3 regions of the Bacillus sp. FSL H8-0534 genome follow, and region 2 is predicted to be linked to each of the others. Evidence: predicted binding sites of a transcription regulator. Region 2 holds the regulator's gene; each other region holds the start of a gene.

Evidence for each region. Region 2 encodes Rex, which represses fermentation and respiration genes when NADH is low (regulators of the CRP and FNR family bind a similar motif). Its sites were predicted from a motif close to TTGTGAAATATTTCACAA; they were not measured.
Region 1: the regulator Rex is predicted to act here: its motif matches at 6,652-6,669, upstream of MHH71_RS18295 (DUF1641 domain-containing protein).
Region 3: the regulator Rex is predicted to act here: its motif matches at 1,626-1,643, upstream of hcp (hydroxylamine reductase).

What each region holds. Positions count from the first base shown of each region.
Region 1 covers NZ_JBBOUC010000001.1:3,641,393-3,651,946, reverse strand. The annotation lists gene MHH71_RS18330 (alanine/glycine:cation symporter family protein) at 1-769, opposite strand, end outside; gene MHH71_RS18325 (NAD(P)-dependent oxidoreductase) at 1,094-1,732, shown strand; gene MHH71_RS18320 (thioester domain-containing protein) at 1,769-2,671, opposite strand; gene MHH71_RS18315 (biotin transporter BioY) at 2,813-3,373, opposite strand; gene MHH71_RS18310 (aldo/keto reductase) at 3,516-4,358, opposite strand; gene MHH71_RS18305 (MFS transporter) at 4,415-5,632, opposite strand; gene MHH71_RS18300 (winged helix-turn-helix transcriptional regulator) at 5,952-6,302, shown strand; gene MHH71_RS18295 (DUF1641 domain-containing protein) at 6,764-7,204, shown strand; gene MHH71_RS18290 (NAD(P)/FAD-dependent oxidoreductase) at 7,249-8,427, shown strand; gene tyrS (tyrosine--tRNA ligase) at 8,752-10,014, opposite strand; T-box leader at 10,085-10,306, opposite strand; gene murB (UDP-N-acetylmuramate dehydrogenase) at 10,434-10,554, opposite strand, start outside.
Region 2 covers NZ_JBBOUC010000001.1:2,857,568-2,868,121, reverse strand. The annotation lists rRNA gene MHH71_RS14555 (23S ribosomal RNA) at 1-1,401, shown strand, start outside; rRNA gene rrf (5S ribosomal RNA) at 1,452-1,567, shown strand; tRNA gene MHH71_RS14545 (tRNA-Met) at 1,579-1,655, shown strand; tRNA gene MHH71_RS14540 (tRNA-Asp) at 1,658-1,733, shown strand; gene tsaE (tRNA (adenosine(37)-N6)-threonylcarbamoyltransferase complex ATPase subunit type 1 TsaE) at 1,925-2,398, shown strand; gene tsaB (tRNA (adenosine(37)-N6)-threonylcarbamoyltransferase complex dimerization subunit type 1 TsaB) at 2,379-3,071, shown strand; gene rimI (ribosomal protein S18-alanine N-acetyltransferase) at 3,083-3,526, shown strand; gene tsaD (tRNA (adenosine(37)-N6)-threonylcarbamoyltransferase complex transferase subunit TsaD) at 3,526-4,542, shown strand; gene MHH71_RS14515 (ABC-F family ATP-binding cassette domain-containing protein) at 4,823-6,748, opposite strand; gene MHH71_RS14510 (redox-sensing transcriptional repressor Rex) at 6,932-7,561, shown strand; gene MHH71_RS14505 (YdiK family protein) at 7,587-7,781, opposite strand; gene MHH71_RS14500 (CPBP family intramembrane glutamic endopeptidase) at 7,784-8,527, opposite strand; gene groES (co-chaperone GroES) at 8,964-9,248, shown strand; gene groL (chaperonin GroEL) at 9,286-10,554, shown strand, end outside.
Region 3 covers NZ_JBBOUC010000001.1:857,819-868,372, forward strand. The annotation lists gene MHH71_RS04470 (hypothetical protein) at 1-165, shown strand, start outside; gene hcp (hydroxylamine reductase) at 276-1,562, opposite strand; gene MHH71_RS04480 (hypothetical protein) at 1,668-2,264, opposite strand; gene MHH71_RS04485 (hypothetical protein) at 2,582-4,432, opposite strand; gene MHH71_RS04490 (AAA family ATPase) at 4,422-6,233, opposite strand; gene MHH71_RS04495 (hypothetical protein) at 6,343-6,603, opposite strand; gene arcD (arginine-ornithine antiporter) at 6,698-8,125, opposite strand; gene MHH71_RS04505 (ABC transporter permease/substrate-binding protein) at 8,344-9,855, opposite strand; gene MHH71_RS04510 (ABC transporter ATP-binding protein) at 9,859-10,554, opposite strand, start outside.

The DNA.
Region 1 (10,554 bases), 780 kb from region 2:
TACCGCCACCTACAGCTGAATCTAAACCGAATGCACCTTTAAAGATTTCTGTGAAAACATCTGGTAGTAAATAGAAGTTTTTAATAACAACGAAAACAGCTACTGCTATATAAATAATTGCCATTGGTGGAACAATCATTTCTGACATACGTGCAATACTTTTAACGCCGCCAAAAATAATAACTGCGACTAATGCAGCTAATGCGATTCCTACAACATAACGCTCTAAACCGAATGCATTTTTAAATGCTAGCGTAACTGTATTTGCCTGTACTGAGTTGAAAATTAAACCGTAACTAATTGTAATCAGAATAGAAAACCAAATTCCCATCCAACGTTTATTTAAACCTTTTTCCATATAATAAGCAGGACCACCACGGAAGCCGCTGCCATCTTTTACTTTATAAATCTGTGCAAGTGTACTTTCTACAAAGCTTGAAGATGCCCCGATAATTGCAATTACCCACATCCAAAAGACTGCGCCGGGTCCTCCCATAGAAATAGCTAGTGCCACACCAGCCAAGTTCCCGATCCCAATGCGGGCTGCTGAACTCATACAGAAAGCTTGGAAAGAAGATACGCTGCCCTTTTTACGTGTCTTTCCAGTTAATCCATCACTCATTAATCGTACCATTTCGCCTAGATGGGTAATTTGTACGAATTTCAATTTAATAGAAAAATAAAGCCCTAAGCCTATTAACATTGCGATAAGAATATATGACCAAAGAATCGTATTCGTTGATGAAACGAACTGTTCTAAAATATTCATACGATTAGTCCCTCCCTTTTCTTCTCATAAATTGAATTATATTTAAAAAATATTCAAAAATCAACATTTTTCGACAGATTATCGCTTCCAAATGTTAGGTTTTATAACACAATCGTGTTACTTGTTAAGAAATATGACTTCTTATTTTTAGAAACGCACATACTACTTGAAGAAATATTTTTCATAAACAAAGCGATTGACAAAAACTAACTCTGTAACTATACTAGTTACAACAAGTGGTATCAAACTTGCTTAACTACATCGATTCATTTTTGCACATACATTTTAGGTATTTATTCTATTAAACATTTGGAGGTATATATTATGAAAATCGGAATTATCGGAGCAAACGGAAAAGCTGGAAGTCGTATTATGAAAGAAGCACTTGATCGCGGTCATGAAGTTACTGCAATCGTAAGAAACGCCGCAAAAATCACAGAGAATAATGTAAAAGTTTTAGAAAAAGATGTTTTCGATCTTACTGCTAATGACATACAAGCATTTGACATAATCGTGAATGCGTTTGGCGCTCCTGCTGGAAGTGAACATCTTCACGTAGATGCAGGGAACGTATTAATTGAGGCAATGAAAGGTGCCCCTAATACGAAGTTACTTGTTGTCGGAGGCGCTGGAAGTTTATTTGTAGATGAGGCAAAAACAACACGTGTATTTGATACACCAGGTTTCCCTAAAGAATATCTTGCAACAGCTCAAAACCAAGGAAAAAACCTAGAAATTTTACAACAAACAAACGATATCACTTGGACATTCATTAGTCCTTCTGCTCTATTCGCATTAGGAAAACGTACTGGTTCTTACAAAGCTGGTAAAGACCACCTTCTTGTTAACGAAAAAGGCGACAGCTATGTAAGTTACGAAGACTTCGCTGTAGCTGCACTTGATGAAATTGAAAATCCAAAACACGTGAACGAACGCTTTACAGTTGTATCAGAAGCTGAATAATAATAGAAAAAAGCGCTGGCAAACGCCAGCGCTTTTTTATCGTTTATAAGGTTTATTCGGTTTCTGCGGTGCTTCAGTTTTTTTCCAGCTTACCGCTAAATCTGGGCTTGTTTTTTCTTCACTGCGCTCTAATAAAACTACCGCATCTTGAATTTTCGGTGTTCCTTTATGCGCGATACCTTGTAATTTTGTTAAAGTTCCTGATACTTTAAAGCTAAATTCACCAGATGGCGTCTGTTTTGGAATTAAAATACGGAACTTTTCCCCCACATTAAACTGTGTTTTTGTTTCGCCCTTTTCATTCACAAATTTAACTCCTGCAGGCGCACCAGTTGCTTGCACTTGGTACGTTCCACTTTTCGCATTTGTTTGCACCGTATATAAACCTGTTTCGAAGAACTCATCTTTTAATACTGCTTCTTGCTTTTCTGACGGCGTAACACTCATCGTAATTTCTTGTACTTCTTCACTGCTCTTTGCTTTCGCAACAATATCTTTCATTACTTTTTCTACATTTTTATTACGAAAATCTAAATCATTAATATCCACTTGTCCCAGCGCATTCCATACAGCGAGCTGCGTCGCATAATGCGCCTCTCTCCAATCAGAGACACCTAATTCTTGTGGACTCTTCTGTGGATATCCATTTAATAACACGCGGTACACCCCAATATCCACCTTACCTATTTCAGGTAAATCTTGACCGCTTGGTGATTTCAAATCTACATTCAAGCAGAATGCAATTTTCCCATCTGCTGTTTTAATAAGCTCTGTTCGGATTGGTTTCTTTTTTGATTTACTGTAGCTCCAATCCATTTGATACTTTGTATGATCCATGACTTCTGCCGATGCTTTTTGGAGTGGGAATAATAAATTCGCAAATACAAATAAAACACTCAAAAAAGCAACCAATAACTTATACGATTGTTTAATATTCATGTTCACAACCCCTTATAAAATAACAAATTTACTACTGTATAGTATCTAGTTAAAAAGTCTTTTTATACATTACTTTTCCCTTCTTAAGACGCTATAAAAAAACACGCGCAGAGATCATTCTACGCGTGTTTCTATTATCATTTAGTTTTCTTGCAATAATAATTTCGAACGTACTAACGCTCCTCTTACCTTAATCCCAACCCATGCAGCTAATGCAGCTTTTATTACGCCTACAATAAGGAAGGGCACAAAACCACCCATGAAAGCAACTTGCCATCCTAGCGATGCCACATACTTTAAGAATACAGTCCCAATCGTTAATGTCACAAACATTCCTAAAACATTTGCCATTAACGAATTCCAAAATGTAAGCTTTGTCTTCTCAGTTAACAAACCAATTAAAAAAGCAGTTGGAATGAAGGCTAATAGGAAGCCGCCTGTAGGACCAAATAAAACGGATAAACCGCCACTAAACCCAGCATAAACAGGAATTCCAGTTGCACCAATTAAAACATATAACAGTACAGATAAAGTGCCATAACGTGAACCCAAAATTGTAGCAGTAAGACCAATCGCTAATGTTTGTCCTGTTATCGGAACGAGCGGCAGAGGAATTGTAACTTGGGCCAAAATACCAATAATAGCAGCAAATAGTGCAGTAACAATTAACATGCGGAAATGATTTGTACGATGATTGTTCATATGTGCCTCCCTAGGAAAATTTCATATTATAAATTTAAGATATCCTATTTCATATACAGAGTAAATATTTGTTTGAATTTTTAGTTTTCTGCAATTAAAAAGAAGAGCACAAATTTTTTTGTGCCCCTCTCTTCTGTTCATTTTAGAAATCAAAGTTATCCGGATCTGGACCAACGCGATGATTCTGATTTAACGCATCAATTTGTTCCATATCTTCTTTTGTTAATTCAAAATTAAATATGTCCGCATTTTGGGTAATACGGTGTTCTTTTGTTGATTTCGGAATCGTTACAACTTCATTTTGTAAATCCCAGCGCAAGATAATTTGCGCAGTCGTTTTACCGTATTTATCTGCGATTTCTTGTAATGTTTCGTTATCTAATAACTGCCCTTGCATAAGAGGTGACCAAGCCTCCATTTGAATACCTTGTTCACGACAGAAGTCCCGCAATTCTTTTTGCGTTAAACGTGGATGATATTCTACTTGGTTAATCATCGGTTTCACTTCTGCATCTTCCATTACATCTTTCAAATGATGAATTTGGAAGTTACTCACACCAATTGCACGTACGCGTCCTTCTTTATATAACTTTTCTAATGCTCTCCATGTATCTTTATATTTTCCTCCTACCGGCCAATGAACAAGATATAAATCTAAATACTCAAGCCCTAACTTTTGTAGACTTTCTTCATAAGCTGCTAACGTCTCTTCGTATCCTTGATCTTTGTTCCATACTTTTGAAGTGATGAATAAGTCTTCTCTTGAGATACCTGCTTCTTTAATACCTTCGCGAATTCCTTCTCCTACCGCTTTTTCATTTGCATAAATCGCCGCTGTATCAATGCTGCGATATCCTTGTTTAATCGCCGTTTTTACTGCATTAACAAGTTCAGGTCCTTCCTCTACTTTAAATACACCTAAACCAAACCAAGGCATTTCCACGCCGTTATGCAACGCTACACGATCTTGTAAATTCTTAATCATATTCTCTTTCTCTCCTATCATCTTTTCATTTGTATAATATGGTTCACTTATAAATATTAACTTTTTACCTGATCTCGTTTTTCTAATCCCATACTCCATGCCGTTAATATGACTGCACCAGCTACCATAATCGCGCCGACCCACGCTGTATGAATTAACCCTAATGAATTCGTTACAATGCCACCAAGGTAAGCCCCAAGAGCAATCCCTGCATTAAAGGAGGCAATGTTAATTGCAGATGCAACATCTACAGCGCTCGGAACAAAGCGTTCAGCTAATATCACAACATATACTTGTAATCCTGGAACATTCATAAACGCGAATAATCCCATTAAAATAATCGTGATGAGCCCTGCTACCTTAAACGGCGCCGTAAATGTGAGTACGAATAGCACAATCGCTTGAATGAAAAACATATAGAATAATGCACGAATTGGATTATGGTTCGATAGTTTTCCACCAATCATATTTCCAATCGCAATTGCAATCCCATACACTAACAAAATGATTGTAACTGTACTTGCTTTAAACCCTGTCACCTCTTGTAATAATGGAGACAAGTACGTAAATGTTACAAATGTTCCGCCGTACCCTAATGCGGTAATTACGAAAACAAGTAATAGTCTTCCGTTTGTTATTAATTTAAATTGATCGCGAAATGATACAGACGTACCTTTTTTTAAACTAGATGGAATTAACAAACTGTTTGCGATAAGGGCAACAATTCCAATTGCTACGATAACCATGAACGAAGCTCTCCAGCCAAATTGTTGACCAATAAATGTTCCAATTGGTACACCTGTGATAGTTGCGACTGTTAAGCCTGTGAACATAAAAGCAATTGCACTAGCACGTTTATCTTCTGGCACAAGAGCTGCAGCGATTGTTGAACCTATCGACATAAATACCCCATGCGCAAATGCAGATACAACTCTCGCAACAAGCAGTACACCAAAGCCTGTTGCCACTCCTGCAATACCATTACCAATAATGAAAACAATCATAATCCACATTAATAACGTTTTCCGTGACATACTAGCTGTCAACGACGTTAATATAGGAGCGCCAAATGCTACTCCTAGTGCATATAAAGACACGGTTAAACCTGCTGTTGTAACTGAAACATGTAAATCGTTCGAAATAGATGGCAATAAACCGACGCTAATAAATTCAGTTGTACCAATTCCAAACGCACTAATCGCTAATGCTAATAAAGCAAACACACTTCTTCTATTTGTTTGAACATCTGAAGACGGTACTGTATATGAACTCAATCGAACTCCTCCTTAATATGAGAAATCCAATCATAATAGTATGATAAAAAGGCCCTTTTATCTTCTAATAAACACAGTTTTACTGCTCACAACTGCTATTATGAATGGTTTCATTCTTTTTCGAAAGAACGCACTTTAAAGTGCGATAGGTACCAAAAGGTAACATAGTTACTTTTTGGTACCGTACTACTCATTTACATCTTACGTATGCTATTATGAAACATGTTCAACATGAAAAACAGTACGTACTTTAAAGTGCTATAGGCACTAAAAAGTAATATATGATTATATAAAAGTTCATTAAAGGTGGTTGTAATATATGAAGACATATAATATTCCTGTAGAAGCAACCTTAGAAGTAATCGGGGGAAAATGGAAAGTCGTCATCCTTTGTCACTTAACAAAAGGAACAAAACGAACAAGTGAATTAAAGCGTTTAATGCCTGGCATTACGCAAAAGATGCTCACACAGCAATTGCGTGAATTAGAAGAAGATGGGGTTATTCAAAGAAAGGTATATAATCAAGTACCACCAAAAGTTGAATACTCTCTTACCGACTACGGTCGGTCCTTAGAAGCGATTCTTGATTCCCTTTGCACTTGGGGGGAGTGCCATCTTGAAAAGAACGGGAATTCGTCCATGCTTATCCCGCAAACAGATCAATCTTAATCAGAAAAAAAGGAAAAAATGAACATTCATTTGCTCGTTTTTTCCTTTTTTTCTCTATAATTAAGTATATTTTAGGTAACAGTAAAATAAAATATATGCTTTTTTCCCTTGCTAATACTAAGTTATGGACTCAAAGTCAAATAATTAGGGATCATTTTTATGTTAACCTGGGTGTATATAGTATATAATATAAGATATATATTATATACACTTTCCGATAAAGGAAGTTTCCATTATACGGACAAGCCATGTATCGGACAGTCCATAAATAATAGGTAAGAAATTATGGTTTTGAATTTATGATTGTCTACTACTTGCAATCATAAGTTTAAAGGCATTTTATTGCGTTTTGTGAAGCTTTGTATAAAGTTTTGCAAATTTTTGCTAACGCTTACCTGTTACTTGGGAATGTTTTATTCCTAAAAAAATAAGAGTATTGCTATCGTAAAGGAGAATTGGAGATGCCAGAAACTATCACTCAAACAAAGCCTGAACAAGAATCTTTACAAATTTCTGCTAGCCAAGGACAACTTGATGTACTTGATCAATTGTTAAAACCTGAAGTACAAGAGTCATTAACTACACTAGTAGAACAACTTCCAAAATTAACTGAGCTTGTTAACATTTTAACTAAGTCTTATGACTTCGCTCAAACTGTTGCTACTGACGAAGTATTAAAAAGCGACACTGTTGGCGCAATCCAAGAGATTGTAGAGCCTGTAAAAGATACAGTGAAAAGCATGGCAGCAACTGCTATCGAAGCAAAAGATCGTGCTGAAGAAAGCTCTGAAGTTATCGGTCTTTTCGGTCTGTTAAAATTACTAAAAGATCCACAAGCACAAAAAATGTTCCGTTTTATCAATGCTTATCTTCAAATTAGTGCAGAACGCAATAATAAATAATTTATCTTATAACAACAATTAGTAAAGACGGGAGATATCATACTATGTCAAAACAAATTGTCATCTTAGGCGCTGGTTATGGCGGACTTCTTGCCGCTTTAAATGTACGTAAATATTACAGCAAATCAGAAGCACAAGTTACAGTAATCAACCAATACCCAACACACCAAATCATTACAGAACTACACCGCCTAGCAGCAGGTAACGTTTCTGAACAAGCTATTGCAATGCCACTTACAAAACTTTTCAAAGGCAAAGACATCGATCTTAAAATTGCAACAGTTGAGTCATTCTCAGTAGACAAAAAAGAAATAAAACTAGCTGGTGGCACTACTTTATCTTACGATGCACTTGTAGTTGCTTTAGGAAGTAAAACTGCTTACTTCGGTATTCCAGGACTAGAAGAAAACAGCATGGTATTAAAATCTGCTGCTGATGCAAACAAAATCTACAAACATGTTGAAGATCGTATTCGTGAATACGCAAAAACAAAAAATGAAGCTGATGCTACAATCTTAATCGGTGGTGGCGGATTAACTGGCGTTGAGCTAGTTGGTGAGCTTGCTGACATTATGCCTAAACTTGCAAAAAGCCACGGCGTAAACCCTAAAGAAGTAAAATTACTTCTTGTTGAAGCAGGTCCAAAAATCCTTCCAGTATTACCAGACGATTTAATTGAACGTGCAACTACTAGCTTAGAAGCACGCGGCGTTAAATTCTTAACAGGTCTTCCTGTAACAAACGTTGCTGGCAATGAAATTGACTTAAAAGACGGTCAAAAAATCGTTGCAAACACATTCGTTTGGACAGGTGGCGTACAAGGTAACCCATTAATCGGTGAATCAGGTCTTGAAGTAAACCGTGGCCGTGCAACTGTTGATGCATACCTACAATCTACTTCTCACAAAGACGTATTCGTTGCTGGAGACAGCGCTGTTGTCTTCGGTCCAGAAGGTCGTCCATACCCACCAACTGCACAAATCGCTTGGCAAATGGGTGAGTTAATTGGATACAACTTATACGCAGCACTAGAAGGCAAAGCATTCGAAGAGTTCGCACCAGTAAACTCTGGAACACTTGCAAGTCTAGGTCGTAAAGATGCTGTTGCTACAATCGGAGCAAGCTCAACTCCACTTAAAGGCTTACCAGCATCATTAATGAAAGAAGCAAGTAACGTTCGTTACTTATCACATATTAAAGGATTATTCAGCTTAGCTTACTAATCTGATTACTAGCCCGAATCGTGATTCGGGCTTTTTTTTATTCTTAAAAAAACTTTCTTTTTTAGATAGAAGAGAGCATCCGCCCATGCATAGGAGCGGGCAGTTCCTTTTTTTTGCCCCATGCCATGTTTAAAACAAAGAGAAATGATGAGTGCAAGGCTCCTTTTGTTCTTCGTGGCAACGATTTATATATTATTCTTATTCGGCATGAAAACTAAATAAACCTCCATAACAATCTTAATATACTGACTTTTTATGACGAAATTGTGTACATAAAAAGAGTAGAAATGAGGATATCTCCTCACTTCTACTCTATAACAAACTTTATTCTCCTAATTTCACCAAGCTGTAATTCTTTTTACCTTTACGGATAATAATAAATCTTCCATCGAATGAATTTTCTACTGTAACATGTGTATTCACATCAGTCACTTTTTCACCGTTCATAGAAATAGCTCCATTATTAATATCTTCTCTGGCTTGACGTCTAGAAGGTTCAATTCCTAAATCAACTAACCACTCAACGATATTTTTTGTTTCTTTTGAAGCATGGAAAGTCGGCATATCTTTAAATCCTTGTTCAATTTCATCCGCAGTTAATGATTTAATATCCCCACTAAATAATGCTTCTGTAATTTTTAGTGCTTGGGACAGTGCATGCTCACCATGAACAAATTTCGTCATTTCTTCTGCTAGCACTTTTTGCGCTTCACGCTTATGTGGCTCCGTTTGAACCTTCACTACTAATTCATCAATTCTATCCTTCGTTAAGAACGTAAAGTATTTCAAGTACTTAACTACATCACGGTCATCCGTATTCACCCAGAACTGGTAGAATTCAAATGGCGTTGTTTTTTCAGGATCTAACCAAACTGCTCCGCCTGCTGATTTACCAAATTTCGTACCGTCTGATTTTAATAATAATGGAATTGTTAATCCAAAAACTTTGGCTTCATGCCCTTCTAATTTACGAATTAAATCTAAACCACTTGTAATATTTCCCCACTGGTCACTACCACCAATTTGTAGTTGTACCCCTTCTTCTTTGTATAAGTGATGGAAATCCATTGCTTGTAATATTTGGTACGTGAATTCCGTAAATGAAATCCCTGTATCTAAACGGCTCGCTACTATATCTTTCGCTAACATACTATTTATACTAAAGTTTTTACCGTAGTCACGTAAAAACTCGATAATATTGATTTGATGCGTCCAGTCGTAGTTATTTACCATTTTCACTTCACTATTGCCGCCAAAATCAAATAGCTTTTGCATTTGTGCTGTTAATGCGTCAACATTATGCTGTACCTGTTCTAACGTCTGCAACTGACGCTCTGTTTGGCGTCCACTTGGATCCCCAATCGTCCCTGTTGCTCCCCCAATTAAAATCACTGGATGATGCCCAGCTAATTGAAACCGTTTCATCATCATAAACGGAATCAAATGTCCAATATGCATACTGTCACCTGTTGGATCTACACCACAGTACAAGGAAATCTTTTTCTCTTCTACTAATTCACGTAATCCGTCTGCATCTGTTTGTTGATTTATGGCATCGCGCCATTCTAATTCATCAATAATGTTCATGTCTTTCCATCCCCTTTAATATTTAAAATTCCAATTTAAAAAACAAAAAAGCCCCTATGTCTACATTAGACATAGGGACGATTATTAACCGTGTTACCACCCAGATTGCACAAATAGGAACAATTTCACTATCCATACCACTCTTAGCAATAATATCGATTGCCACTCCGCTTAGCATTACCTAAGATACTCCAGAGTGTAATTCACAAGTTTGTTTGTGCTAGGTTCCATCAACCCCTAGCTTTCTCGATAACAGTGACAAACTGCTACTGGGCTCTTTCAACGTATTTAATATGTTAAATTATAGCCAATTATAGTGAATTGAAAACACATTGTCAATTATGCCCAAAAAATATTCACAATTTATTTCTTGTAGCATAAAAAAATAAACATATTACGCCATTTATTCCTTAAACCTTTTACTTTAAATCTTCTCCAATAATCCTTACTTCTCTTTCTAACGTAACACCAAATTTCTCTTTAACTGTCTTTTGAACGAAATGAATTAAATCGATATAATCTTGCGCCGTTCCATTATCA
Region 2 (10,554 bases):
GCAGTTAGGCTGATAAGTAGGCAAATCCGCTTATCGTGAAGGCTGAGCTGTGATGGGGAAGCTCCTTATGGAGCGAAGTCTTTGATTCCCCGCTGCCAAGAAAAGCTTCTAGCGAGATAAAAGGTGCCTGTACCGCAAACCGACACAGGTAGGCGAGGAGAGAATCCTAAGGTGTGCGAGAGAACTCTGGTTAAGGAACTCGGCAAAATGACCCCGTAACTTCGGGAGAAGGGGTGCTTTCTTAACGGAAAGCCGCAGTGAATAGGCCCAAGCGACTGTTTAGCAAAAACACAGGTCTCTGCGAAGCCGTAAGGCGAAGTATAGGGGCTGACACCTGCCCGGTGCTGGAAGGTTAAGGAGAGGGGTTAGCGTAAGCGAAGCTCTGAACTGAAGCCCCAGTAAACGGCGGCCGTAACTATAACGGTCCTAAGGTAGCGAAATTCCTTGTCGGGTAAGTTCCGACCCGCACGAAAGGTGTAACGATTTGGGCACTGTCTCAACCAGAGACTCGGTGAAATTATAGTACCTGTGAAGATGCAGGTTACCCGCGACAGGACGGAAAGACCCCGTGGAGCTTTACTGTAGCCTGATATTGAATTTTGGTACAGTTTGTACAGGATAGGCGGGAGCCTTTGAAGCCGGAGCGCTAGCTTCGGTGGAGGCGCTGGTGGGATACCGCCCTGACTGTATTGAAATTCTAACCTACGGGTCTTATCGACCCGGGAGACAGTGTCAGGTGGGCAGTTTGACTGGGGCGGTCGCCTCCTAAAGTGTAACGGAGGCGCCCAAAGGTTCCCTCAGAATGGTTGGAAATCATTCGTAGAGTGCAAAGGCATAAGGGAGCTTGACTGCGAGACCTACAAGTCGAGCAGGGACGAAAGTCGGGCTTAGTGATCCGGTGGTTCCGCATGGAAGGGCCATCGCTCAACGGATAAAAGCTACCCCGGGGATAACAGGCTTATCTCCCCCAAGAGTCCACATCGACGGGGAGGTTTGGCACCTCGATGTCGGCTCATCGCATCCTGGGGCTGTAGTCGGTCCCAAGGGTTGGGCTGTTCGCCCATTAAAGCGGTACGCGAGCTGGGTTCAGAACGTCGTGAGACAGTTCGGTCCCTATCCGTCGTGGGCGTAGGAAATTTGAGAGGAGCTGTCCTTAGTACGAGAGGACCGGGATGGACGCACCGCTGGTGTACCAGTTGTTCTGCCAAGGGCATAGCTGGGTAGCTATGTGCGGAAGGGATAAGTGCTGAAAGCATCTAAGCATGAAGCCCCCCTCAAGATGAGATTTCCCATAGCGTAAGCTAGTAAGATCCCTGAAAGATGATCAGGTTGATAGGTTCGAGGTGGAAGCATGGTGACATGTGGAGCTGACGAATACTAATAGATCGAGGACTTAACCATATAATATGAAGCAAATGTTATCTAGTTTTGAAGGAATATACCTTCATAAGTCTGGTAATGATGGCAGAGAGGTCACACCCGTTCCCATACCGAACACGGAAGTTAAGCTCTCTAGCGCCGATGGTAGTTGGGACCTTGTCCCTGTGAGAGTAGGACGTTGCCAGGCTTTTATATCGTCGCGGGGTGGAGCAGTCCGGTAGCTCGTCGGGCTCATAACCCGAAGGTCGCAGGTTCAAATCCTGTCCCCGCAACCAATGGTCCCGTGGTGTAGTGGTTAACATGCCTGCCTGTCACGCAGGAGATCGCCGGTTCGACCCCGGTCGGGACCGCCATTTATACAAAGAAAAGAACGAAACAACTTGTTTCGTATTTTTTTATTTATTTTTAAGAAAACTTATAAAGACAGTCAATCTTACCCTTAGGACAACTCCTAAGGTCTTTTTTATATGTTCAAAATGAAACAAAGTGAAAAAATCTGTATAATAAAGAGCAGAGAATATTGTGAGTAAGGTAGGTGAAACCTTTGAATAAATATGAAATAACGACAACTTCTTCTGAAGAGACACAGAACTTATCAGAAAGGCTAGGACAACTTGTTAGGGAACAAGATGTACTTGTTTTAGAAGGCGATCTTGGTGCTGGCAAGACAACGTTTACGAAAGGTCTTGCAAAAGGCCTTGGTGTGAAACGAGTTGTAAATAGTCCGACATTCAATATTATTAAAGAGTACAAAGGGAGATTACCGCTATATCATATGGACGTGTATCGTTTAGCGGAAAGTGAAGAAGATTTAGGGTTTGATGAGTATTTTTATGGTGAAGGTATAACAGTAGTAGAATGGGCTCATTTAATTGAATCTTTTCTGCCAAATGAGAAATTAAAAATAAGCTTGTTCCATACAGGTGATGATACAAGAAAAATTGTGTTAGAGCCAAGTGGTGAACGCTATATTAGATTATGTGAGGAGCTATTACAAGATGAAAGTACTAGCAATTGATACTTCAAATTATGTAATGGGGATTTCTCTTATTGATGGAAATACTGTTGTCGGAGAAATCATTACGAATTTAACCAAAAATCATTCTGTACGCCTTATGCCGGCTGTAGAACAACTTCTGAAGGAATGTAATATAAAGCCGAAAGAGCTAGACAAAATCATCGTAGCGGCTGGTCCTGGATCTTATACAGGAGTTCGAATTGGTGTGACTGTTGCAAAAACATTAGCTTGGTCGTTGCAAATACCGATTGTCGGTGTGTCTAGCTTAGAAGTAGTGGCTGCGAATGGAGCGAATTTCCAAGGGGTTATTTGTCCATTGTTTGATGGACGTCGCGGACAAATTTATACGGGCTTGTATACATATAAAGAAGAGCAGTTATCTTCTGTAGAAGAGGATCGAATTATTCTTATTATTGATTGGTTACAGATGTTAAAAGATAAGGGGCAACCTGTTTTATTTATCGGCAATGATGTAGAACAACATAAAGAAACGATTGTAGAATATTTAGGAGATCGAGCTGTGTTTGCTTCTTTTACAAAGAACAACCCAAGACCAAGTGAGCTAGCATTTTTAGGATTACAAAAAGAGGAGCAAAGTGTGCATACATTTGTTCCGAGCTACCTCCGTTTAGCAGAAGCAGAAGCAAAATGGCTAGAAAGTCAAAAAAAATAGGGGTTATCAAAATGGATATTACATTTAGAAAGATGACGACTGATGATATTGCTCAAATTGTAGTAATTGAAGAAGCGTCATTCCCAACTCCTTGGACTGCTGATGCATTTTATCGTGAATTGACGATGAATGAATATGCACATTATGTCGTAATTGAAAAAGATGGTGTGGTAATTGGATACTGTGGATTGTGGATTATTATTGATGAATCACATATTACGAACATAGCCATTTTGCCAGAATATCGCGGTCAAAAACTTGGAGATGCTTTGCTGAAAGAAGTAATGGATCAGGCAAAAGAAATGGGAGCAAAAACGATGACACTTGAAGTACGAGTGTCAAATGAAGTAGCGAAGCAGTTATACCGAAAGTATGGATTCCAAAATGGTGGGATTCGTAAACGATACTATACAGACAATTATGAAGATGGTCTTGTAATGTGGGTGAATATATAATGGAAAAAAATACGATTATACTTGGTATTGAAACGAGCTGTGATGAAACGGCTGTAGCGGTTGTTAAAAATGGAACAGAAATAGTGGCAAATATTGTTGCTTCACAGATTGAGAGCCATAAGCGTTTTGGCGGAGTTGTGCCGGAAATTGCATCTCGTCATCATGTAGAACAAATTACAGTTGTATTAGAAGAAGCATTAAAGGAAGCGAACATTACATTTGAAGATATTGATGCAATTGCTGTGACGGAAGGGCCAGGTTTAGTAGGGGCACTTTTAATTGGTGTAAATGCAGCTAAAGCAGTTGCCTTTGCTCATAATATTCCTCTTGTTGGTGTTCATCATATTGCTGGGCATATTTACGCGAATCGCTTAGTAAAAGAACTACAATTCCCTTTGTTGTCACTTGTTGTGTCTGGCGGGCATACAGAGCTTGTTTATATGAAAGAGCATGGTTCGTTTGAAGTAATTGGCGAAACGAGAGATGATGCGGCAGGAGAAGCATATGATAAAGTTGCACGTACACTATCTATGCCATATCCAGGTGGTCCTCATATTGACCGTCTTGCTCATGAAGGACAACCAACGATTGATTTACCACGTGCATGGTTAGAACCAGATTCGTATGATTTTAGCTTTAGTGGACTGAAATCAGCAGTTATCAACACTGTGCATAACGCAAAACAACGTGGAGAAGAAATCGCACCAGAAGATTTAGCAGCTAGCTTCCAAGCGAGTGTAATAGATGTACTAGTAACAAAAGCAGCACGTGCTGCAGAAGCGTATGATGTAAAACAGGTGCTTCTCGCTGGTGGCGTTGCAGCGAATAAAGGACTTCGTGCACGTTTAGAGGAAGAGTTTGCAAAAAAAGAAGAAATCGAGCTCATTATTCCACCGTTATCTTTATGCACAGATAATGCAGCAATGATTGCAGCAGCAGGAACTATTGCATATGAGCAAGGAAAACGTGCAACATTGGCTTTAAATGCAAATCCAGGATTAGATATTGAAGCATAGTTATACACATAATTAACCACAACTTGTGGATAAAACCCATATTATCTGTTGATAATATGGGTTTTATTGTGAATATTAAATGTGCATAATTTTTTTGTGATTTGTGGATAATGTGGAAAAGTTATTTTTGTGTTTATATGATAAAGGTGGATATGTGCATAAGGTTGTGGATAACACTATTGAGGTCAGACCTTCGACCATAATCTTTTGTATTGAAAAATAAACAAGGTAGTTGAATGGCTTTCAACTACCTTGTTTTTATCATATAAATATATAAGGGTTATACGTGTAACTCTTCCCATTCCGCCATAAACTGCTCTAATTTTTCTTGTTTTGTTTGCTTTGCTGTTGTAATCTCACTAGCTCGTTCGTAGTCAGCATATACTTCAGGTAGACAAAGCTCCTCTTCTAATTGTTCAATTTCTTCTTCTAAATTTGCAATGTTTTGTTCAATTTCTTCAATCTTTCGGATGCGTTGGCGTTCTGACTTCTTACGTTCTTTTTCTTCAAGGTAATTTAATTTTTCTTGAGCGATAGTTTTTTGGACTGTTGCATCCTCTTCTTGTTGTTCAAATTCCGCACGTTCAATCATTTCATTTTTCTTTTCAATATAGTAGTCATAGTCACCTAAATATTCTTGTGCACCACCTGTTGATAACTCAACAACTGTAGTTGTGACACGGTTAATGAAATAGCGATCATGGGAAACGAATAAAAGAGTCCCAGGATAATCAATTAAGGCATTTTCTAAAATCTCTTTACTATTTAAATCGAGATGGTTTGTTGGCTCATCGAGAATCAGTAAATTAGATTTTTGCATCATCAATTTTGCTAGAGCTAATCGTGCTTTTTGACCACCACTTAAGGAAGATACTGGCTTTAATACATCGTCCCCTGTGAATAAAAAGTTACCGAGTATCGTGCGAATTTCTTTTTCTGGCTCTAGCGGATAATCATCCCATAGTTCGTTTAAAACACGCTTAGATGATGTTAAGTTTGCCTGTTCTTGATCATAATATCCAATAGATACATTTGAACCGAAAGAAACTTCACCGCCTAACGTCTTTAATTTATTCACAATTGATTTTAATAATGTAGATTTCCCAATACCATTTGGACCAACTAGTGCGACACTATCACCGCGGGTTAAGCGCATATTTACATGTTCAATAATCGGTTCTTTGTCATATCCAATTGAAACATCCTTTATTTGTAATACATCGTTTCCGCTTTGTTTTTCGATATCAAAGTGGAAGGATGCTGATTTAGAATCACCTAATGGTCTAGTTAGTAATTCCATTCTGTCTAACTGCTTCCGACGACTTTGTGCACGCTTTGTTGTAGATGCACGGGCAATGTTCTTTTGGACAAAGTCTTCTAGTTTAGCAATTTCCTCTTGTTGTTTCTCATAACGCTTCATTTCCTGCTCATGTAGTGCAGCTTTTAAATCTAAATATTTACTGTAGTTACCAACATATCGTCTGCTTTCTTTATTAGAAATTTCATATACTTGTGTAACAAGCTTGTCTAAAAAGTAGCGATCGTGGGAAACGATTAAAATAGCTCCAGGATAGCCTTGTAAGTATTGTTCAAGCCATGTTAATGTATCGATATCTAAATGGTTTGTTGGTTCGTCCAAGATGAGTAAGTCTGGTTTTGTTAGCAGTAGTTTCCCAAGAGCAAGTCTTGTTTTCTGTCCACCACTTAACGTAGAAATCGTTGTTTGGTGTGTTTCAACCGGAAAACCAAGTCCACTTAAAATGGAGCGAATATCAGCTTCATATTGATAACCACCTTGATCCTTGTAGTCTAACTGTAATTGATCATAATCAGCGAGTAATTTTTCGTACGTAGCAGCATTTGAAAAGTTCTCTTCCTTACCCATGTCTAGCTCTAACCTTCGAAGCTTCTTTTCCATTTGCTGCAGATGAGTAAAGACAGTAAGCATTTCATCCCAAATTGTTAAAGAAGTTTCTAAACCAGTATTTTGGGCCAAGTATCCAATTGAAACATCTTTTGGTTTTATAATTTCTCCACCATCGTGAGATAATTCACCGGCAATTATTTTTAATAATGTAGATTTTCCAGCACCATTTCGACCAACTAGTGCAATGCGATCTTTTGTTTGAACTTCCAATTTAATGTTTGCAAGAATTGTTTCAGCACCGTATAATTTTGAAAGCCCATTCACTTGTAATAAAATCAATGTTTTCACCTCAAATAATTTCTTAACTTTGCCATGTTTATATTTCTCAATCATACTAAAAATAGTGTATAGTTTAAAATAAGAGAGAAGTCTTCTCTCTATTATACAAGGAAAGTCATAAGTGCTAAACTTCTGTATTTGTTTTAAATCTGTGAACAAAGATAGGAAGAGAGGAGAGGTTATATGGATCAACAAAAGATTCCACAGGCCACTGCCAAACGATTGCCTCTATACTATCGATTTATCCAAAACTTATCTCTTTCTGGTAAGCAGCGTGTTTCATCGGCTGAATTGAGTGAAGCTGTAAAGGTAGATTCAGCAACAATTCGGAGAGATTTTTCATATTTTGGAGCGTTAGGGAAAAAGGGATATGGATATAATGTGAATTATTTACTATCATTCTTCCGAGAAACGCTTGATCAAGATGATATAACACGTGTAGCACTTATTGGAGTGGGTAATTTAGGGACCGCTTTCTTACATTACAATTTCACCAAAAATAATAATACAAAGATTGAAATGGCATTTGATGTCAATGAGGAGAAAGTTGGAAAAGAAATCGGAGGAATTCCTGTATATCATTTAGATGAATTAGAAGAGCGTTTAACAAATGATATACAAGTGGCAATATTAACAGTACCTGCTACTGTTGCACAGGCTGTAGCAGATCGATTGGCCGAAACAAATATACACGGAATTTTAAATTTTACACCAGCACGATTAAATGTTTCAGAAAATATAAGAATTCACCATATTGATTTAGCTGTAGAATTACAAACACTCGTTTATTTTTTGAAAAATTATCCACAATAAAACGCAGAGGAAATCCCTCTGCGTTTTATTGTTGCTTTTTCTTTGTAAATTTGACTAAGATAAGTCGAAGTGCCAAATTAAAATCAATTGTTGCCATAGCAGCAAACAGCAGTGTCCCAAAGTTCCAAATTGTATCTGTAACGTTCGTAATTGCGAAACGTGTAAAGACACAACCAAGAAGGAAATACAGTGCTGCCATGAACAATGGTGAGTTCCTCATATTTAAAATCCTCCGATAAATCCTTGCATTTTTTCTGCTTCTTTAATCATTTCTTGTATTTGTTCGTTACTTACCAGTACTTGGGCTATTGCAACTAATGTATTCATCGCAACATGTGCCATAATAGGAACGATAATTCGCTTTGTTTTTACATATAAAAAGGCGAATACAAGCCCCATGGAAGTGTATACCAATAAGTGTGTAAAATCAAAGTGAATTGCTGCAAATACAAGTGAGCTAATAATAGCAGCGATAAAGAAGTTGAATTTCTTATACAATGTACCAAATAAAATTTTTCTAAAGACAATTTCCTCTAAAATAGGCCCTATTATTGATATAACAATAAGGAACCATGGGGTGGTCCGTGCTATTTCCATCAAGCGAGCTGTGTTCTCAGATCCAGGTTTAATGCCCAATAAACGCATTTCGATTGTGCCTGCAATTGTTTGAGAAAAGAAAGCTAAAAAGAAACCGATAAAGATCCAACCGATTGTGGCAGGAATACTGGCGCGTTTTGTATCGAAACGACTTTCACGAATATCTGTTCGAAGTAGTAAAAGTACAATACATAATGCAATGAAAAAGCTAATAATTGCCCAGTGACCAGTCAGTAGCTGCATTTTTTCTTCTCTGGTGAACCCCCTATTATCATATAGTCCGGTTTTCAAAAGAAGCGGTAATCCAACAATACCTGATAATTGCATAAGAATGTATGTAACTATAATCCACCAATATTGTTTTTTCAAATTGGTTAACCATCCTTTCTAACTCTAGTTTATGAGATAAGGCGGGATAACATGTAAACATCCAGCCGGGGATACGTAATAACCATTCATATTATTATTTTTTTGTAAATCTTTCTTTGAAAATGAAATAGGAGACAGGAAAAAGCTGTACCTATAGAGAAAACAACTTATGGCATCTTCCATATTGTAACATACGATAAGTGAAAACGCTGATTCATATATATAAGGCTTTCGCGAGAATGGTTGCAGCGATAACAGAATGATTTTTCTTAGGAAGTTATATAAAAAAAGTTTATATAGCAATTTGCGAAAAAATTATGATTTTTTTACTTGCAAAAGAAAATTAGATTATTTATTATTATAAGTGTGTTAGCACTCGAGGTCGTTGAGTGCTAATAAAGAAAATTTACATAGAAAAATGAGGAGGTTATTGTTCATGCTAAAGCCATTAGGTGATCGCGTTGTAATTGAGCTTGTTCAAGCAGAAGAAAAAACAGCAAGTGGTATTGTATTACCAGACACTGCAAAAGAAAAACCACAAGAGGGTAAAGTTATTGCAGTAGGTACTGGTCGAGTGCTTGAAAATGGTGAGCGTGTTGCTTTAGAGGTAGCAGCAGGTGATCTTATCATCTTCTCAAAATATGCAGGTACTGAAGTGAAATATGAAGGTACAGACTACTTGATTTTACGTGAAAGTGACATTTTAGCAATTATCGGTTAATTATATACATTTTAAAAATCCAAGGGGGTCAATTATTATGGCAAAAGATATTAAATTTAGTGAAGAAGCACGTCGTTCGATGCTTCGCGGTGTCGACACTCTTGCAAATGCAGTAAAAGTAACGCTTGGACCAAAAGGTCGTAACGTTGTACTTGAGAAAAAATTCGGTTCACCACTTATTACAAATGATGGTGTAACAATTGCGAAAGAAATCGAATTAGAAGATGCTTTCGAAAACATGGGTGCAAAATTAGTAGCAGAAGTTGCTAGCAAAACAAATGACGTAGCTGGTGACGGAACAACAACTGCAACTGTATTAGCACAAGCTATGATTCGTGAAGGTTTAAAAAACGTAACAGCTGGCGCGAACCCAATGGGTCTTCGTAAAGGTATCGAAAAAGCGGTTGTTACAGCAATTGAAGAATTAAAAATAATTTCTAAACCAATCGAAGGTAAATCTTCTATCGCACAAGTAGCTGCTATTTCATCAGCTGACGAAGAAGTAGGTCAATTAATTGCAGAAGCAATGGAGCGCGTTGGTAACGACGGCGTTATTACTTTAGAAGAATCTAAAGGATTCACAACAGAATTAGATGTAGTAGAAGGTATGCAATTTGATCGTGGATATGCATCTCCTTACATGATTACTGATTCTGACAAAATGGAAGCAGTACTTGATAACCCATATATCTTAATCACTGACAAAAAGATTTCTAACATTCAAGAAATCTTACCAGTGTTAGAGCAAGTGGTACAACAAGGTAAACCACTTCTTATCATTGCAGAAGATGTAGAAGGTGAAGCATTAGCTACATTAGTAGTGAACAAACTTCGTGGTACATTCAATGTAGTAGCTGTTAAAGCTCCTGGATTTGGTGACCGTCGTAAAGCAATGCTAGAAGATATCGCGATCTTAACTGGCGGTGAAGTGATCACTGAAGAATTAGGACGCGACTTAAAATCAGCTACAGTTGCATCTTTAGGACGCGCTGGCAAAGTTGTTGTAACGAAAGAAAACACAACTGTAGTTGAAGGTGTAGGTAACACAGAACAAATCGAAGCTCGCATCGGTCAAATCCGTGCACAATTAGAAGAAACAACTTCTGAATTCGATCGTGAAAAATTACAAGAGCGTCTTGCTAAACTTGCAGGAGGCGTAGCAGTAATTAAAGTAGGTGCAGCAACTGAAACTGAGTTAAAAGAGCGCAAACTTCGCATTGAAGATGCACTTAACTCAACTCGTGCAGCAGTAGAAGAAGGTATTGTTGCAGGTGGTGGTACTTCACTTATGAACGTATACACTAAA
Region 3 (10,554 bases), 2.0 Mb from region 2:
CAACATCGCAGAGAAATGGAAGAAATGATGGATAGAATTCAAAAATTAGAAGCTGCTCTTGAGAAAAAAGAACCAATTTACATCACACCTGATATCACGCCAACATATGAACGAGAAGAAAAACCGAAACGTCGTAAAATGATTTTAAGTATATTCGGATTTTAGTTCTTTTCCAATCGTTTGTTCGCGCATGATAATTGACTCCCCCCTAGTCAATTATCATGCGCTTTTTTATTTATATAAAAAGGATGTCTCATTACAAGACATCCTTTTTGTTACGATAACATCATATTCATATCTTCTGCTGCAGTTGTAATAAGTTTTAAACCAAATGTTTCTTGTAATACATCAAGCACACCAGGTGAAATAAATTCAGGGGCCTTTGGACCGATACGAATATCTTGAATCCCAAGACTAAATAGCCCAAGTAAAATGGCAACCGCTTTTTGTTCAAACCAAGATAGGACAATACTAACTGGCAATTCGTTCACTTCACATTGAAAAGCATCTGCTAAAGCTGCCGCTATTTTTATTGTAGAAATTGAATTATTACATTGCCCTAAGTCAATGTAACGTGGAATCTCCGTACCGGGTACAACACCATAATTCACATCATTAAAGCGGAATTTCCCACAAGAAGTTGTTAAAATAACCGTTTCTTGCGGAAGTGACGTTGCTAATTCACGATAGTATTCTCCGCCTTTTCCTGGGGCATCACAACCTGCGATGACAAAGAAGCGCTTAATTTCCCCTCCCTTTACTGCCTCAATGATTTCTGGAGCTAATGATAATACTGTATTATGATGAAACCCTGTTACTAACTGTTCATCCGACTCCATATGTACTTCGGGAAGTTCTAGCGCTTTTTTAATCAATGGTGCAAAATCATCATTTTCAATTTTCCGTACACCCTCCAGGCCGGCAATATCATATGAAAAGAAGCGATCAGAGTATGATCCTTTAATTGGCATAACACAGTTCGTTGTAGCCAATATCGCACCGGTAAATTTTTCAAAAAGACGTCGTTGATCATACCATGCCTTACCAATGTTTCCTTTTAAATGTTTATATTTTTTCAGTTGTGGATATCCGTGTGCTGGTAGCATTTCAGAATGCGTATAAATATTAATTTCTTTTCCTTCTGTTTGCTTTAATAATTCCTCTAATGCAAATAAATTATGACCAGTAACAACAATTGCCTTACCTTCTACATGATTTTGTGTAATTTGAACAGGCTCTGGAACACCGAAATGATTCGTATGTGCCTCATCTAACAACTCCATCACCCGTAAAGCTGATTTCCCAACTTTCATAGCCATATCAATATGTTCTTGTTCATTAAAGTTAGAATTTGTTAATGTCATATATAACGCTTCTTGAGTTGTAGCATCTACAAATGGATCTGTATACCCTAGCTGCGCAGCATGGGTACGATAAGCAGCAATTCCTTTTAACCCAAACACAATCGTATCTTGTAAACTTGCAATTGTTTCATTCTTACCGCAAACACCCATTACTTTACATCCGCCTGTTGGCGTTTGTTCACATTGATAGCAAAACATATCATCCCACCCTTTCCCAATCATTCATTACAAACTAAGCTTAATATACATTGAGAAAAAGGGATGTGATATCAATCACAATAATTTATAAAAATTTGTGACACTTCATCTTGTTAACATAATATTTTTACTGTTCTCTTTGATTAATGCCTGCGCATGAGCATTTCCTTGAATAATATCCCGAAATTCTTTTAAGGAATACAAATGTGTTAATCCTTTCCGAGCATGAATTCGAACAGGTACCCCTTGCAATGTATCATGAAAATAAAACGGATCATCAATTGGTTCAATTGGAAAACCAATTGTAAGTAAATACATATACATTCTTTTTGTAACAACAGCAATATACCACTCAGCTTTCATTTCTAAAGCATGAATAAATAAAATAGCTGTTAACCTTTTGAAATGTCCTCTCCCGCGCGATGTTTTCGCAATACTTAACTTTCCTATTTCATAAACATTCTTTAAACCTTTCATTAACTCATTTTCAGAAAACGGATAGAAAAACTCAGAATTAGATTGTTCAGGTGTCGTATATCGAATACACTCTACTGTACCAATAGAATGTCCTTCTTCTATTAATAAAAATCGTGATGGATTTAAATTACGCTCTACAAACATTAAATCTCTCTCTTCACAAAAATCTCCCCACAGTTGCTCGAACCAAAAATGTTCTTCCTTTGTTTGAACACGCTGGAACATATTTCCCCGCCTTTCCCATCGCCGCTCTATATTTTGATAACGCTTTCACCATCTATCATATAAGAACAAATCTCCGCATGCAACTAAAAGGTATTTAATACATTATACATTCTATAAAAATTAACCAGTTCCTATTCATTTTTTTATATTTATATAAAGTGACACTTCCATTGTATATAATTAGAAATTACCTTTATTGTTTTATCACCTCTATGGGTATTTAATTCTACAATACCATAAATTCACAATTATACTCCCTTCAACAATTCAATTTACTTACACAAAAAGAAACCTTTTCCGTAAAGAAAGGTTTCTTTTCATGTTACAATATTTTTTAACCATTTCTCGAAAATCTGTACAAGACCATGCTTTCCAGCTAACTTTTCTTCTCCCTGCTTTGTTTTATATGGATATAATTGCAAAAAGACTCCGCAACCTGCTTCTATTTTCTTCCCGTGCATATGACTGCCTGGGTATACACAAATCACTTCATGAATCGCCCTTCGGTGAAAAATACGTTTTCCATCTTGTTCTTCTACATACTTAATGGACCAATATTTGTACATTTGCTCTGTTGCTTTTGTATTTCCAACAGGCTGAAAAATATTAAACATAGGACTATATTTCACCTCAACAATAATAGACGACTGGTACTCATAACGTTCCCCTTGCTTCACATAACAATCTAAACGAATGTCTGGCTTTTTCGTATCTTCTCCATTATAGAAATGACTTCCTTTACTAAGTGCAATGAGTGGGTGCGTTTCAATAAGATCATTAAACACTACATGGATTTGAATATTTTCACGATTTAAAACAATTGTCGTACCATCCTGTAAACCATCTAAGTAAAAATAAGTTTGAATTTGTTCGCGTAATGAAATTTCATCTTTAAATTCTAACTGTTGCAATATAGAAATAATGATAAAAAATGCATAATACTCATACACTAAAAACGTTGGTTTATACACAAATAATAAAGCTGGAGATTGTTGATTATAACGTGGTAGAAACTCTAAATGATATAATAGTTGCCGATGAGTAACAGGTAAAGCATGCATAGTTATATTTGTCTTTTCAGAAATCCCTCTCCAGAATGGAGAATTTAACAAATTTTGAAAGTACAGTATAGCTTGGTGGACAATATGATTTAAAATTTTATACTCTTGTATTTTCATAGATGCTTTCCGCAAGTCTGCCTCTTTTAACAAATGAATATTTCGATATTTTTGCTTCTCCCTATCTGTTACAGACCCGTTTCTTTCAATGGTTTGCATAATTGTTTTTACTGCTTGTTGTTCCTCTTTTTTTGTATGTGTTGCTCTTTCTAATATTTCGATTGTCTTTTGTAAGAAAGCCTGCGCTTCAAGTAAATATTGATAAAATTGTTTCGTTGTAAATTTTAGAAAAGCATTCTCCAAACTATCTGTTTGTTCTATAAATCTGCGATTATAATACTTAGCGTGGGGCTTTTTCTCGTTCATTATCACACTTTTCATCGTCGCTTTTCGTTCCCGTATTTCCCACTCATATTTATCGATATATCTTGTGTTCTCTTCAACTTTTTTATAAAGCTGCTTTATTTTTTTCATTTTTTGTGGCAGCATTCGAAGTAGCATTAAATAGGAAGAATCTTCAATATCAATTAGCGTTGAGAATGTCTTTTTATAATAACCACGATCTAGCATAATTTCATTCAAAATTGATTTTACATAATTTTGAATCGTTTCAAATTGATCATCAAAAAAATTTTTAGGAACAATTTGAAACGCTCCATAGTATATCTCTTCTTCCACTTTCACCTCGAAATGATACAAACCACAACGCCAAGGATAAAAAAAATCAGTTTTTCCATGTTCATATAATAATACTTTTTCTCTTTTTTCATGCAATTCATATTGCCATTCTTTCTTATCTTTTTGCCCTTCATACACTTTATTCCATATAAAAGTAACACGGATTGGCTTTTCACAATGTAAAGTCAAACGTAATGCTTTTAATTCTTGCACTTTATAAACACAATGTGCCATTGTTGTAGTGTGTTTACAAAGACGATTCAAAAATATAAAATCTCCTTTTCCTTCTGTTCCAATAATTAATTTTAATACGAACGGGAGCTTATCTTTTGTATCTACAATTTCCGTCTCGTGCTGCTCCTCATTTCGCATACCCATACAACTCCAATTCACGCCGTTTTTGTCTAATATAAGCTAGAGAATGTTCGAATGCGGAGACACAATTCGCAAGTGGAGATTGTAATAATGATACTAGCGATAGCCCTTTCTTTTCATCCTCACGAAGAAGTGGACCAATTGTCATTTCCGTACCACGTAATTTTGTTAAAATACGCTGTTTTACTTGTAAATCAAAACCCTCTTCTCGGCTAATCATATAAGATTGATTATCTTTTGGAGGGATATTTTGCAAATAAGTCGCAATCGCAGCAGCGCATCGAAAAGAAACGCCTTTCGATGCGTCATGTGATGATAATACGCCGTGTAATTTATCTAATAGTTCTAATTCTTCTTCAAAAAGTACATCAATTATCTCTTTATTTCGTAACCAATTCATACGAAACTCTCCTGTTGTTACTTGTAGGGGCGGGATTTGTATCCCTTTATTTTGCTGCATATTGATTTCACAAAATGGAATCTTTTGAAGTGTAATAAGATTTGTTCGATCCAATAAGCGATCAGATAATTCTTTCGTTGTTTCATCAAAATTTACAGTCCCGATAAAAATAATATTTTCACCAATTTCAATTTTAGGTGGAATTATATTTTCTATTTCATTTCCTTCCTCATATAAAGAAAGAATACGATTTTTCTTTTCTAATTGAAGAATAGATAAAAATGGTGTAAACCAATGTTCAATATGTGACATATTCATTTCATCAAATACAATCATATAAAGCTGATTCGGATTTTCATATGCTTTTAATAATGTCCGAATTAACTTCGTTTCACTTTCGATATATGTTCCATTTGGATGAAGATAACCTATTATATCGTGTGGTTCTTGATAAGATGGAGAAATTGGAATCCATAACAATTCTTCTCCATACGTTAACCCTAACGCTTCTGCATATACTTGCACAAAACGAGATTTCCCGATTCCTGGGATACCAGCAAGAATCGTTAACATATTTGTTTTTACACTAATATGAAAGTTAAAAATATCCGTTGCATCTAAATACAAACCTTTATTATTGATTAAGTTCTGTACATACTGTATAAATGTAGATTCACGCTCATTCCATTCTTGGTCTTCTTTTTGCCCTTTTATGTCTACTACTTCCACCCGTTTTCCCTCTTCTTCGATTTGCTTTAGAAGTTGATCATACATATTTTCTCTTACAAAATACAAATGATCATCCGCTTTCACTTCTATATACTTGGTCCAATTATCAATTTCGATATATTTGCATTCCTTTTTTTGTTCGCAATATGCAATTGAACTAATGGATGATTTTAATGATAAATTCCCATATAATCTACCTTCATACCATAACAACTGTGGTACTTCGAAATCGTGTGGGAATTTAGGAATAAGAAAAGATAAGTACCCATTACCTAGCTTTCGCTCTAAAGATTCTCTCTTTTTATAGCCTACTAATCTTGGCGAAGGGATAATCTTATATGCATCCGCGATTTCCCGTTGTTCTGTACATATTAATTCAACATACAAGTTCCCTCTTTCATAATAAAGGCGAAACAATACCAATTGTTTTTCTAACTTTTTTTTCTTTAAATCCGCAAATATTCTCTCATTTTTTTTGTTAGTATATAGTCCTTCAAACAAATATACTTCACCTTCAAATTGCGATTTCAAAATAGAAGGAATTTGTGAAAGACATTGTACAGAAAAAGTATTCTTTTTTTCCTCCTCACCTTCAACGAACTTTCCAAGAAATCTCATGTGATACATCCGCTTTATAAAACTTGGATGGAGAGCTTTATGTAGCTTCAATATACTCACCTTCTTTTTTTCATACTGTTCTTATTATATGAACTGTAAAAGAAAACTAGAAACAAAAAAACCTGACCTACACCGTCAGGTTACAAAAGTAAAACTTATATTAGTGAGAAGGGAAAGCTTTTTTCTCTTGCATAATCGCATTGTGAGCAATTTTCATTTTAGCAAGTACGTATCGTAGTTTATCCTCGGCATTTTCATCTTTATTATGTTGCAGGCTTGCTAAAGTCTCCACAGAACCAGCTAAATTCTCAATCGCTCCACGTAGTTCGGGATGATGATTAAAAAATGATTCTTGTACTAATACTTTTCGTAAATCACTTGCCAATTCCATAATTCTTAAGAGTTGTTCTTTTTCTTCCATTCTCATCCCTCCTAAACATCTTATATATTAGATATTCTGTAAATAAAATAAAATTCCTTGTATGCAAAGAAAAAAGTCCTCCAGGAGGACTTTTTTACATTTTTATATTACCTGTTACAAGCATATAAAGCGATATTACTGCTGCAACCACGATTACAACCATGACATATCTCTCCATGCCAGAAAAACAGCGATTTCCTTTTTCTTTTCGAGCAAACATATAAACAACAAGTCCAATACCATATACGATTGAGACAAGTAATAAGTTTTTTAAGCCTGCTGCATAAATCAACCATACGGAATACAATGAGGCAATTAAAGCAAGCATTCCATTTTTTAGCCTCGCACGTTTCAGTTCCTTCGTTACAACTAATTTCAACTGATAAAGTGCTGATAATAAGTACGGAAGTAAAATAGATGTAGACGCGATAAAATACATCATTTGATACGTTGATTCCGAAAACAAAACGATAATAAACAATGTTTGTGCGACACCATTTGAAATCCATAATGCAATATGTGGTGTCTGCTTTTTATTTGTCTTCGTAAAGGCTTTCGGAAATACGCCATCTTTCCCTGCTACGTGAGAAATTTCAGAAACGAGTAAGAACCATCCAATTAATGTCCCAACAAGTGAAGCAACCAATCCGATATTAATGGCAAATGCTCCCCATGGTCCAACAACATGCTCTAATACATGGCCCATTGACGGCGTTTCTAACAGAGAAAGCTCTTGTCTTGTCATTGCCCCCATAGAAAGGACTGAGATTAAAATATAGATGGACATAACTAAAATTAATCCAACAACCGTTGCTTTTCCAACATCACGGCTGTTTTTTGCTCTTCCAGATAATACGACTGCTCCTTCCACACCGATAAATACCCAAAGTGTAACAAGCATCGTATTTTTCACTTGACCAAGGACAGAAGAAATAGAAACGGTTCCCTCACCCCAAAAATCATGTGTAAATGTATCCCAGCGAAACGCTGTAACCATAACTGCAATAAATAATAAAATCGGAACTAGTTTTCCAATTGTTGCAACAAAGTTCATAATAGACGCTTCACGAATTCCAATTAAAATAAGGAAGTGCAGCGTCCATAATAAAAGAGATGCACCAACGATGGAGGCAACGTTGTTTCCTCCTTTAAAAATAGGGAAAAAATATCCAAGTGTACTAAACAATAACATAATCGTAGCTACGTTTCCTAAAATCCCTGCAAGCCAATATCCCCATGCACTGTTAAAACCAACATATTCACCAAATCCTGTGCGTGCGTAACTATAAATTCCGCCTTCAAGCTCTGGTTTTTGTCTTGCTAACGTTTGGTATACAAGTGCAAGTGGAATCATTCCCATTGCTGTAATACACCATCCAATTATCGTTGCGCCACTATTTGCGCCTACTGCTAAATCATGCGGTAAACTAAAAACACCACCGCCAACCATTGTTCCTACTACTAATGCGATTAATGGAAAAAATCCTAATTTCTTTTCTATTGGTACCACCCCATCTGTCATTCTAGGTGTTATGTTCATCCGTTCAACTATTAAAGTCACCTTTTTCTCTAATAGATGTTTCTATTATATTTTTTCAGGAAAACATTACTTATTCTAAAAGAAAATGAGCAAAAAGGGAATACTTTTTTGAAAAATTGTATAAGTATGCACAAAAAAACCGTTCATTTTATTATGAACGGTCGATTTCCAGTCATTAAATTGTATATTTTTTGCAAATATTAATGAATCAATCCCTCTTTTTCTAAAAATTGTTTCGCTACTCTTTCTGCACTTTTACCATTTACATTTACTTCATAATTCATTTTTCTCATATCTTCATCTGATATTTTCCCAGCAAGTTTATTTAATGTCTGTTCAAGTTCAGGATATTTATCAAGCGTTTCTTTTCTTAATAAAGGAGCTCCTTGGTAAGGTGGGAATAACCCTTTATCATCTTCTAGTACTTGGAGGCCATATTGTTCAAGTTCGCTGTCAGTAGAATAAGCATCAATAACAGTAACCTCCCCCGACTCAATTGCACCATATCGTAACTTCGGCTCCATTGTTGTTACGTTTGCAATCTGGAAATTATACAATTTTTGCATCCCTTTATAGCCGTCTTCCCGATCTGCAAACTCTAACGTAAATCCAGCCTTAACATTTGCTGCAACATTTCGTAAATCTGAGATTGTTTTCACATTATACTGCTCTGCAACTTTTCTTGGCATTGCAAGTGCATATGTATTGTTATATTCCATCGGCTTTAGCATCACCATATGATATTTCTTTTCCATCCCTAGACGTGCTTGTTCATATACTTCTTTACGATTTGTACTTTTTGGGTCTTCTTTTACAAAAGTAGATAAAGCAGTCCCTGAAAATTCAGGATACATATCAATTTCCCCTGATTTTAAAGCTTCAAAAACAAATGCTGTTTTCCCAAGTCCTGGTTTCAATTCTACATCTAAATCAGTATCTTGCTCGATCAGCTGCTTATACATTTGAATTAAAATTTCTGGTTCAGCTCCCAGCTTTCCAGCAATCACAATATCTTTCTTTTGCGTATTCCATAGAAATGGTGCAGCTATAACAACTACAATGATACATATTGCCGATATAATTCGCTTAGGAGAGCGTCCAGTGCTTTCAAACATCCGAAGTACTCCGTCAAAGAATAAAGCTAACAATGCGGCTGGTACAGCCCCTAATACGATAAGAGCATGGTCATTTCGATCTATACCGAGTAAAATAAGTTTTCCAAGCCCTCCAGCTCCTATTAAAGCAGCTAACGTAGCTGTTCCGACAATCAATACCATTGCCGTACGAATTCCAGCCATTATAATTGGCAATGCAAGAGGAAGTTCTACTCTCCATAATCTTCTAAAGCTATTCATTCCCATCGCTCTGGCTGCTTCAATAAGCGATGCATCTAACTTACGGATTCCCGTATATGTATTTCGTAAAATTGGCAATAACGCATACACAACTAGCGCGATAATTGCTGGCACCTTTCCAATACCAACAAGCGGAATTAAAAGCCCTAGTAAAGCCAATGAGGGAATTGTTTGCATAACAGCAGATGTGCCTATAATAAACTCAGCAATTCGCTCTCTTCTCGTTAACAAAATACCGAGTGGAACTGCAATCATCACCGCAAAGAATAAAGAAATAAGTGAAATTTGTAAGTGCTCAATCAGCGCACTAAGTAATTCTAATTTTCGTTCCTGAAACGTTTGTAATAATGCAGACACGGTTTACCCCCTCTCCTTCATTTGTCCAGCCAAATATGCCACAATATGACGGCTCGTTAATGTCCCCACGTATTGCCCCTCTCTTTCAATCGGGATTGCCTCTTCTGCTTCCAAACGAATCAACGCCTCTTGTAGTGAAGCATGCAGAGATAGAGGTAAAACATCATTGTCTACTTTTCTATCACTCGCAAGTGGCAACACATCTTCAATGCTCTTCCCTTCATACCAAGGGCGAACACGATTTCCAATAAATTCTTCTACAAAATCATTTACTGGGTTATGTATGATTCCTTCCGGTGTATCTAATTGAACGATTTTTCCTTTTCTCATCACGCAAATACGATCACCAAGTGTTAACGCTTCTTGCATATCATGTGTCACGAACACGATTGTTTTTTGAATTTTTTTCTGTAATTCTACAATATCCTTTTGCAACTGTTCTCGGCTTAATGGATCTAGCGCGCTAAATGGTTCATCCATGAGAACGATTTTCGGGTTAGCAGCCAGTGCTCTTACCACTCCCACACGTTGCTTCTGTCCACCAGATAATTCATCAGGCATACGATTTCGATATACATCTGGATCTAATCCAACCATATCAAGTAACTCATCCACACGCTCTTGAACTTTTTCTTTACTCCATTTTCTCATTTCAGGTACAATCGCAATATTTTCAGCAATTGTCATATGAGGAAACAA